Regions from separate parts of the Streptomyces sp. NPDC060049 genome, predicted to be linked through region 1. Evidence: riboswitches for the same ligand, from Rfam matches in the RefSeq annotation. Region 1 holds a riboswitch; each other region holds the start of a gene.

Evidence for each region. A riboswitch is a leader RNA that binds a small molecule or an ion and turns the genes downstream of it on or off. The one in region 1 is predicted to bind cobalamin.
Region 2: it holds a riboswitch for cobalamin, as region 1 does, so the genes downstream of both, ACFWBY_RS31035 (ABC transporter substrate-binding protein) here and ACFWBY_RS13370 (energy-coupling factor ABC transporter permease) in region 1, are expected to answer to the same signal.
Region 3: it holds a riboswitch for cobalamin, as region 1 does, so the genes downstream of both, ACFWBY_RS24705 (cobalamin biosynthesis protein) here and ACFWBY_RS13370 (energy-coupling factor ABC transporter permease) in region 1, are expected to answer to the same signal.

Annotation. Positions count from the first base shown of each region.
Region 1 covers NZ_JBHWVV010000006.1:183,545-186,808, reverse strand. The annotation lists gene ACFWBY_RS13380 (hypothetical protein) at 1-278, shown strand, start outside; gene ACFWBY_RS13375 (flavodoxin family protein) at 327-1,058, opposite strand; cobalamin riboswitch at 1,356-1,553, shown strand; gene ACFWBY_RS13370 (energy-coupling factor ABC transporter permease) at 1,582-2,280, shown strand; gene ACFWBY_RS13365 (energy-coupling factor ABC transporter substrate-binding protein) at 2,286-2,651, shown strand; gene cbiQ (cobalt ECF transporter T component CbiQ) at 2,655-3,264, shown strand, end outside.
Region 2 covers NZ_JBHWVV010000021.1:70,494-73,757, reverse strand. The annotation lists gene ACFWBY_RS31040 (hydrolase) at 1-525, opposite strand, end outside; cobalamin riboswitch at 926-1,111, shown strand; gene ACFWBY_RS31035 (ABC transporter substrate-binding protein) at 1,339-2,412, shown strand; gene ACFWBY_RS31030 (FecCD family ABC transporter permease) at 2,575-3,264, shown strand, end outside.
Region 3 covers NZ_JBHWVV010000013.1:206,362-209,625, forward strand. The annotation lists gene ACFWBY_RS24700 (cobyric acid synthase) at 1-888, opposite strand, end outside; gene ACFWBY_RS24705 (cobalamin biosynthesis protein) at 885-1,850, opposite strand; cobalamin riboswitch at 1,888-2,030, opposite strand; gene ACFWBY_RS24710 (hypothetical protein) at 2,187-2,408, opposite strand; gene ACFWBY_RS24715 (anion permease) at 2,437-3,264, opposite strand, start outside.

The sequences.
Region 1 (3,264 bases):
ACGGGTCCGGCAAGCCCGTTCCGCTCGCGGGGAGGTACTTCCTGGAGATCCGCCTGCATCCCGCCGCCGGCCACGACGACGCGGGGCGCAACCTGTACCGCGGCCCCAAGGTCCTCAAGGTCTACCTGCCCAAGCTGAAGGGCATCGCCCTGACCGGCGACTACGAGGGGTACGTCACCCTCGGCGCCGCCTTCGACACCAAGCCCGTCTTCACCTCGTTCACGCTGCACGGCCCCGAGCGGTTCGTGCTGGACATCGCGCACCGCAACGTGTGCTGAGCACGGCGGCGGGGTCCGGCGCCGGCGCGGAGCCGTGCGCGCCGCGGGTCAGCGGTGCTCGGGGTTCGGGAAGTCGAAGCGGCAGCCCGCGTCCCACAGGGAACGCTGGTTGCCGTGCGCCGGCATCCCGCCGGACCGCTTGAGCAGGGCGGCCAGGTGCATCAGGTTCCAGCTCATGAAGGCCGTGTTCCGGTTGGTGAAGTCGTTGTCGGGACCGCCGGAGCCGGGGTCCAGGTACGAGGGCCCGGGCCCGGCCTCGCCGATCCAGCCGGCGTCGGCCTGCGGCGGGATCGCGTAGCCGAGGTGTTGGAGGCTGTAGAGGACGTTCATCGCGCAGTGCTTGACGCCGTCCTCGTTGCCGGTGATCAGGGCCCCGCCGACGCGCCCGTAGTAGGCGTACTGGCCCCGCTCGTTCAGGAGCGAGGAGCAGGCGTAGAGCCGCTCGATGACCTGCTTCATCACCGAGCTGTTGTCCCCGAGCCAGATCGGGCCGCACAGGACGAGGATGTCGGCGTCCATGATATGGCTGTAGAGGACCGGCCACTGGTCGCTCTCCCAGCCGTGCTCGGTCATGTCGGGCCAGACGCCGGTGGCGATGTCGTGGTCGACGGCACGGATGAGGGAGGTCCGGGCGCCGGCCGCCTCCATCACGGCGCGGCTCTTGTCGATCAGGCCCTCGGTGTTGCTGGTCTCGGGCGAGCGCTTGAGCGTGCAGTTGACGTAGACGGCGGTCAGGTCGGAGTAGTCGAAGGCGTGCGCGGTATCGGTGTCGTCGGCCACGCCCCAAGCCTCGCCGGGACCGGCCGGGGCCGCCACCGGGCCGCGCCCGTCCGTGGCGGGCCGGCCGGGCCCGGCGGCAGCCGGTCGCGTCCCGTCCCCGTCGGGATCGCGCTTGCGGAACAGCGCGGCGGAAGCAGGCGACCGGTTCGCGGCGCTGCCCGGGGTGGAGAACTCCCCTCTCGGGCCGTCCCCTTGGGCCGGGCCGTAAGGGGGTGGGAGCGGCGGGGGGCCGCCAAGCGGAACGCGCCTGACCGATCCGCTCGATTGGGGCGGGTTGTTACCGGTCCGTGCGGCCGACTAGGGTCAGCGGGCCTTGGTGTTCGGGAAACCGGTGGGAAACCGGTGCGGCCCTCGCCACTGTGATCGGGAAGTCCGGCTCCACTCCTGCGGGAAAGCCACTGGGCTGCGCGGGAGTTTCCGCGCCGGCCCGGGAAGGCGGAGTCGAGACATCAGCACCCGTGAGCCAGGAGACCGGCCGGGGCGCGTTGTCCATCCACGAGGTGCTGGAGAGGTCTCCCCACTCATGCATATAGCCGAGGGGTTCCTACCCCCTTTGCACGCGGCCGCCTGGGGCGCCGCGTCCGCTCCGTTCGTCGTCCACGGCGTTCGCTCGCTCACCCGCGAGGTGAAGGCGAACCCGGAGAGCACACTGCTGCTCGGGGCGTCCGGAGCCTTCACGTTCGTCCTTTCCGCCCTGAAGATCCCGTCCGTGACGGGGAGTTGCTCGCACCCCACCGGCACCGGGCTCGGGGCGATCCTGTTCCGGCCGCCGATCATGGCGGTGCTCGGCACCATCACCCTGCTGTTCCAGGCGCTGCTGCTGGCCCACGGCGGGCTCACCACCCTCGGCGCCAACGTCTTCTCGATGGCCGTCGCCGGCCCGTGGGCGGGCTACGCCGTCTACCGGCTGCTGCGGGGGGCGGGCCTTCCGCTGATGGTCACCGTCTTCTTCGGCGCCTTCTTCGCGGACCTGGTCACCTACTGCGTCACCAGCGTGCAGCTCGCGCTGGCCTTCCCGGACCCGGGCACCGGGTTCCTCGGCGCGCTCGCGAAGTTCGGAGGGATCTTCGCCGTCACGCAGGTACCGCTGGCCGTGAGCGAGGGCCTGCTGACCGTCCTCGTGATGCGGCTGCTGATGCAGGCGAGCAAGTCGGACCTGGTCCGGCTCGGGGTCGCGAAGCTCAAGCCCGCCACCACCGAGGAGAAGGCGGCGGTCCGATGAGCGGCATGTCGAAGAACGCGAAGATCAACACGCTGCTGCTGGCCGTGGTGGCGGCGCTCGCCGTACTGCCCCTCGCGCTGGGTCTCGGCGAGGGCAAGGAGGAGCCCTTCGCGGGCGCCGACGCGCAGGCGGAGACGGCCATCACCGAGATGAAGCCGGACTACGAGCCCTGGTTCTCCCCGCTCTACGAACCCCCGTCCGCCGAGATCGAATCCGCGCTGTTCGCCTTGCAGGCGGCGCTGGGCGCGGGCGTGCTCGCGTACTACTTCGGGCTGCGCAAGGGCCGGCGCCAGGTCCAGCTCCCGAACGCCCGGACGGCGGTCGCCGCCGCGGAGGCGGACCGGGCCGGGGCCGCGCCGAAGGAGTCGTAGGCGGTGCTGCCGATCGACGTCGCCGCGCACGGCAGCCGCTGGCGCGGCCGGCACCCGCTGGAGAAGGCCCTGCTCGGGATCGGGCTGACGGTCACCGCCGTGTGCCTGCCGCCCTGGCCGGGCGCGCCCCTGGTGGCCGGCGCCACCCTCGCCGTACTGCTCGGCCCGGCGGGGGTGGCCGGCCGGCAGCTGTGGCGGGCCTTCCGGCTCCCGCTCGGCTTCTGCCTCACCGGGGCGCTGCCGCTGCTGTTCGCGGTCGGCGGCCCGGCGGGGCTGCTCTCGCCGGCCCCCGACGGCCCGCGGCACGCCGCCGAGCTGCTCCTGCGCACCTCGGCGGCCTCCCTCGGGCTGCTGCTGTTCGCCTTCACCACCCCGGTCAGCGACGTGCTCCCCCGGCTGGTGCGGGCCGGGGTCCCGCCCCCCGTGGTCGACGTGGCCCTGGTCATGTACCGGATCGGCTTCCTGCTCCTCGACTCCACGGCCCGGGTTCGCCGGGCGCAGGCCGCCCGCCTCGGGCACACCGGCCGGGCGGCGGTGTGGCGCTCCCTGGCCGGGCTCGCCGCGACCTCCTTCGTACGGGCCTTCGACCGCGCGGCCAGACTCCAGGCGGGAC
Region 2 (3,264 bases), on a different contig from region 1:
GACCTGGACCCAGGTCACCGGGACGGCGCCGGCGGCGATCATCCGCTGCAGCGCGTGCTCGTGGGCGGCCGGGCTGACGCCACCGGAGGCGTCGGTCACGACGTACACCTCGTAACCCTGCTCAAGCGCCGAGAGCGCGGGCAGCACCAGGCAGACCTCGGTCCACAGACCCGACAGGATGATCTTCTTGCGCCCGGTCGCCTTGACCGCCGCCACGAGCGCTTCGTCTTCCCACGCGTTCATGGTGGTGCGGTCGATGATCTCGTTCTTGGGGAACACCTCGGCAAGCTGCGGCAGCAGGGGCCCGGAGAACGACTCGGCGGCCACCGTGGTCAGAACGGTCGGAACGTCGAAAGCCTGAGCCGCCTTGGCGAGACCCACGGTGCTGTTGATGATCGCGGCACGGTCGCCGCTGCCGGTGCCGAAGAACATCTGCGGCTGGTGGTCCACGAAGACCATGACCGCGTTGTCGGGCGTGAGCAGGTCCCCGCTCGGGGCGGCCTGCACCTTGGTGATGTCGAACATGAGGGGTCCTCTCGAAGCAATCGGTAACGTGCCCCCCGCGTCCGCGGCTCGGCACTTCTTCAAGCTACGAGCCACCCGACCGACCGCGTTGACCTCCGGCGCCCAGGGGTTGGCACGACGGCGCACAACCGGTCAAGGACGAGATCCGCGCAGTGTCACGGGAGCGAACGCGCAAGGTCGCGACGCAGGCACACTCGCCCCGAGACCCTCCGAAACGGCGCGTCACCACACCCGACCCAACGAAGGGCCGCCTCACCAGCGGAAAAGGTCAGCGCGTTGAGGGCGACGACTCTCCTCGTCGAGGCCCAGGTCGCGCCGGCATTTCGGAATGCAGCCGACTCTCGTCGAAACGCACCCTGTTGTGGTTCGTCGCACAGTTGTGGGACTGGCGTCGACGTATCGGCTTCTGGGATGCTTCGGTCCGTCAAGCGACGGCGGAACGAGGAAGCCGGTGAGATTCCGGCACGGTACCGCCACTGTGTAGGGGGAGTGACTCCGCCATGGCCACCGCCCGTAAAGGGACGGGAAGGCCGGAGAAGCGTTGATCCCGAGTCAGGAGACTCACGCCGTCGCACCTCGATGTACGGGGCGGATTTCCCCAGGAGAGGCGGTGGCACTCGTGTGCCTGCGTACTTGTGTGAGCTTTGCGCTGTCGGCTGCCCATGGGAGCCGACCGGACCGGCCTGATTCCCGGTCCCGCTCCGTCGGACTCTGAAGAGCCTTCTCCCGCCACGGAGTTCCCCTCCCGTACAGCCGCATCACGCGCGCCGGTTCCCGGTGCGCGTTTCTCTACGCATGTCACCAGGAGTCACCTTGTCCGTACGACCAGCCATGCCCAGCCGCCGTCCGGCCGCCGCGGCCGCGTTCCTCGCCCTCGCGCTCGCACTCACCGCGTGCGGTGACGGCGGCGCGGACCGGCCCGCCGACTCCAAGGCCGCGGCGGCGGGTGACGGCTGCATCACCGATTTCGACCCGGGCAAGGACTACTTCCCGGCCAAGTCGGCGGTGAAGCACGCCGAGAACTTCACTCTCCGGTACGAGAAGAGCTACCAGGTCCTCACCGTCAACGAGCCGTACCCCAAGGGCAAGCCCGAGTCGTACGTGCTGGTCAAGTGCGGTGCCCCCAAGCCGAAGCTGACCGGCGACCTCGCGGGTGCCCCGCAGATCACCACCCCCGTCAAAAGCCTGCACTCCGCCTCGACCACACACCTGCCGCTGCTGACCGAGACCGGCACCCTGGACGTGCTGACCGGTGTGGCAAACGCCTCCAACATCAGCTCGGCCGAGGTGATCGAACGGGTGAAGGCGGGCGAGGTCATCGAGTACGCCAAGGACCGCACCCTCAACGCCGAGACGGTCATCGGCGCCAAGCCTGACGTGCTGATGACCCAGGGCACCGACGATCCCCAGTACCCCAAGCTGCGCCAGGCCGGCATCGCCGTCGTCGCCAACGCCGAGTGGCTGGAATCGAGCCCGCTCGGCCGCGCCGAGTGGGTCAAGGCGATGGCTGCGCTCACCGGGGCGGAGAAGCGCGCGGGCGAGGTCTTCGACACCATCGAGGGCGACTACCAGAAGGTCGCCGCCAAGGCCGCCGAGACGGTCAAGGCGGGCAAGCCCGTCCAGGTGCTGCCCGGCACCATGTACCAGGGCACCTGGAACATGGCCCCCGGCGGTAGTTACGCCGGCAAGCTGATCAAGGATGCCGGCGGCACCTACCCGTGGGCGGACGAGCCCGGCACCGGCAATCTCCAGCTGAACTTCGAGGCCGTGTACGCCAAGGACGGCGAGGCACCCGTTTGGCTGGTCGGCCAGCAGTGGAAGACCACCGCCGACGCGGTGAAGGCCGACAGCCGGTACGGCGAGCTGAAAGGCCGTCACCGCCGGTGAGGTCTGGACGAACACCAAGGCCCTGGGCCCCGGCGGCGGCAACGACTACTTCGAACGCGGTGTGCTGCGCCCGGACCTGGTCCTCGCCGACCTCTTCGCCCTGCTCCACCCCGACCGGGCCGAGGGCCACGCCTTCACCTTCTACACCAAGGTCCCCAAGGCGTGACGACCCGGACGATCGTCACCGCGGCCGCCACGCCGGCCCGCGCCCCGGACGAGACTCCGGACGCGCCGCAGCCCGGACGGCGCAGACGCCTCGCAGTCGTCGGCGCGCTCGCGGCCGGCACAGCCGCGCTGTTCGTGCTCACCATCACGACCGGCTCGCACCAGGTGCCCCTCGCGGAGGTGCTACGCGTCCTGTTCGGCGGTACCAGTGCCGACCCGAGGTGGGCCGTGATCGTCGAGGAGGTCCGGTTGCCGCGCGCGCTGACCGCCACTGTCGTCGGAGCCGCCCTCGCCGTGGCCGGCGTACAGATGCAGACGCTGTTCCGCAACGCGCTGGCCGACCCGTTCTCCCTCGGAGTGAGTTCGGGCGCCAGCATGGGCGTCGCCGCGGTCGTGGTCGGTACCGGCGGGGTGGCCGGCAGCTTCACCGGGAACCTGGCCGGGCTGGGACGCCTGGGCGTGGTGCTGGCCGCGTCCCTCGGCGCCGGCTGCGTGCTCGCACTCGTACTGCTGCTCTCACGGTGGGTGCGGTCGGCCGTCACCCTGCTCGTCATCGGCGTCATGATCGGCTCGGCAGCCACGGCGGCGGTCAGCGTGATGCTGGTGTACGCCCAACCCGAACGCGCCCAGCAGTTCGTCATGTGGGGTCTGGGCAGTTTCAGCGCCACGACCTGGCCCGACCTCAAG
Region 3 (3,264 bases), on a different contig from region 1:
CACGAACCGCACGACCACGCCCGGCTCCGCCGCGAGCGCGTCGACGTCCGTGAAGTTCGACATGAGCGGCACCGCGCACACCGCGATCCGCAGCACGTCCTCGCCGACGGGCGGGGCGACCACGGATTCCCGCACCGCGCCCCGCAGGGAGACCCGCAGGCCGTCCTCCTCGTCGATGCCCAGCCCGTGCTGGAAGGGGAGCACGCCGTACGTCGCGCGCCCGGTCAGGCCGCGCAGCATCTCCATGCCCGGTTCCAGCAGGGTGACGTCGCCGCGGAACTTGTTGACCAGGTATCCGGCGATCAGCGACTGGTCCTCGGGCGACAGCAGCGCCGTCGTACCGAAGAACGACGCGAAGACACCGCCGCGGTCGATGTCGCCGACCACGACCACGGGGAACCGCGCGGCCCGCGCGATGCCCATGTTCACGATGTCGGTCCGGCGCAGGTTGATCTCGGCCGGGCTGCCCGCCCCCTCGCAGATCACGGCGTCATACGTGCCCCGCAACTGCTCCAGGCAGTCCGTGACGATGCCGAGCAACTGCTCCTGGCGTCCGCCGTGGTAGCCGCGCGCGCTCATCTCGCCCACCGGCTTGCCCAGCAGCACCACCTGGCTGCTCCGGTCGCTGCCGGGCTTGAGCAGCACCGGGTTCATGAGCGCGGTCGGCTCCACGCGGGCCGCCTGGGCCTGCATGGCCTGCGCGCGCCCGATCTCGGCTCCCCCGCGGGTCACGAAGGAGTTCAGCGACATGTTCTGCGCCTTGAACGGGGCCACCTTCACGCCGCTGCGGGCCAGCCAGCGGCAGATGCCCGCCGTGACCACGCTCTTGCCCGCGTCCGATGTCGTACCGGCGACGAGGAGTCCCCCGCCGCGCCTCGCGCCGCTCATGCGCGTCCCTTCCGTGTACGGGATGTCCGGGATACCAGCGTCCGGGCAGCCACACAGGCCCCCAGCGCCACCCACGTCACCTGCCGCGACAGCCGTACCGCCCGCTCGATGTCCGCGACCTCCACGGGCCGCCCCGACTCCCCGTTCAGCACGGCCCGGTGCTCGACCCGCCCCCCGTACGCCAGGGTCCCGCCCAGCCGTACGCCGAGCGCCCCGGCGAACGAGGACTCCACCGGCCCGGCGTTCGGGCTGGGGTGCTTGGCGGCGTCCGCGCGCCAGGCCCGTACGGCTCCGCGCCGGTCGGGGCCGGCCAGCACGGCGGCCAGTGCGGTCAGCCGCGCGCCCGGCCAGCCCGCGACGTCGTCGAGCCGGGCCGAGGCCCAGCCGTAGCGCAGGTGACGGGGGGACTTGTGGCCGACCATCGCGTCCAGGGTGTTGACGGCACGGAAGGCCAGCAGCCCGGGGACACCGGCGAGGGCGCCCCACACCAGGGCTCCGACCACCGCGTCGGAGGTGTTCTCGGCGACCGACTCCACCACCGCGCGGGCCATCTGCTGCTCGTCGAGGGCCTGCGGGTCGCGCCCGCACAGGTGCGGCAGCCGCTCACGGGCCACTTCGGCGTCCCCGGCTGCCAGTGCTCCGCCGATGGCGCGGGCCTCCCGGCCCAGCGAGGTGCCGCCCACGACGGCCCAGGTGGCGGCGGCGGTCAGCGCGATGCGCGCGACCGGGCGGCGGGAGCGCACGGCGCGGGCGCCCAGCGCGCCGACGGCGGTCGCGCCCCCGGCGCAGATCAGGGTGTGTAGGACGCCCCGGGCGCGGTCGTCGCGCCACAGGGCGCGTTCGACGGCGGCGCAGGCTCGTCCGAAGGCGGCCACGGGATGCCCCCGGCGCGGATCCCCGAGGATCCGGTCGCCGATCAGGCCGGCCGTGGCGCCGTACGCGAAGACGCGGTCGGCACGCATGGTGGCAGGTATGTCCTCACTCAGGGTCCGCGCCCTGGTTCGACGTGTCCGGTGGCGAGAGTTCCTGGCTCCCGGTCGCACTCGCCCGAGTGCTCCGGTGACAGTGGCGGGACCGCGCCGGATTCGCACCGGACTTCCTCTCCATGCCGCCGTATTGGCTCGCGCAGTCCACCACGCACCGCGAATGCCCGTCAACTCGCCGTTGACCTGCGGCGGGGTGACGGGCCGAGCGGCCCCGGGCACGCGAAAGCTCCCCCCGGGACGAACCCGGAGGGAGCCTTCACACGTGGTGCCCGGCGTCGGACGCGGTGACCGCGAAGGTCCACCGGGGCCCCACTAGGAAACGATCAGGTAGATCCCGTAGGCCACGGCCGCAGCGCAGAGCGCGAAGCAGGCGTAGGCACCGCTGCGGGCCAGGGTGGCGGCGCCGCCCTGCTCGGTGGCGGCTTCGTGCTTGGACAGGCCCACCAGGCCGAGGGTGAACAGGGCCACGAGGGCGACGGTGGCGGAGAGGCTGACCCCGAAGACGGAGCCGAGTGCTTCCCAGTCGATCTTCATACCGCTGATTCCTCTGTCGTTCTCGGGGTCAGACCGCGGCGGCCGGAGCCACCGGGGTCGTCGCCGCGGCCGGGATGGTGGCCTTGAGTTCCTCGTCCGTCACCGCGGCGGTGCTGCCGGCGGCGGCGACGGTCGGGGGGACGGTGACGGCCGCGATCGCCGTGGTGACGACACCCGGCTCCTCGGTGTCGGCCGACGGGTCGTCGTTGACGTTGTTGTGGTCGACGACCTGGCGGCGGGAGATGAGCCAGATGGCGACGCAGGACGCGGCCAGGAAGACCGCGACCGCGGCGACGCCGATGTCACCGGTGCGCATGACCAGCTCGGCGCCGGCGGCGACCAGGGCGGCGGCCGGCAGGGTCAGGCCCCACGCGATGAACATGCGGGAGGCGGTGGACCAGCGGACCACGCCGCCCTTGCGTCCCAGGCCCGAACCCATGACGGCGCCGGAGCACGCGTGGGTCGTGGAGAGGGAGAAGCCGAGGGAGGAGGACGCCAGGATGACGCTGGCGGCCGAGGTCTGCGCGGCGAAGCCCTGCTGCGGCCGCAGGTCCGTCAGGCCCGAGCCCATGGTGCGGATGATGCGCCAGCCGCCCAGGTAGGTGCCCATCGCGATGGCCATGCCCGCGGAGACGATGACCCAGACCGGCGGGTTGGAGCCCGGGGCGAGCGCACCGCCGGCGACCAGCGCCAGGGTGATGATGCCCATCGTCTTCTGCGCGTCGTTGGTGCCGTGGGCGAGCGAGACGAGACCGGCGGAAGCGATCTGGCCGGCGCGGTAGCCCTTGGCCGAGGTCTTCTCGCCCATGGCGCCGCCGACCTTGTACGTGACCTTCGTGGCCAGGTAGGCGGCGAC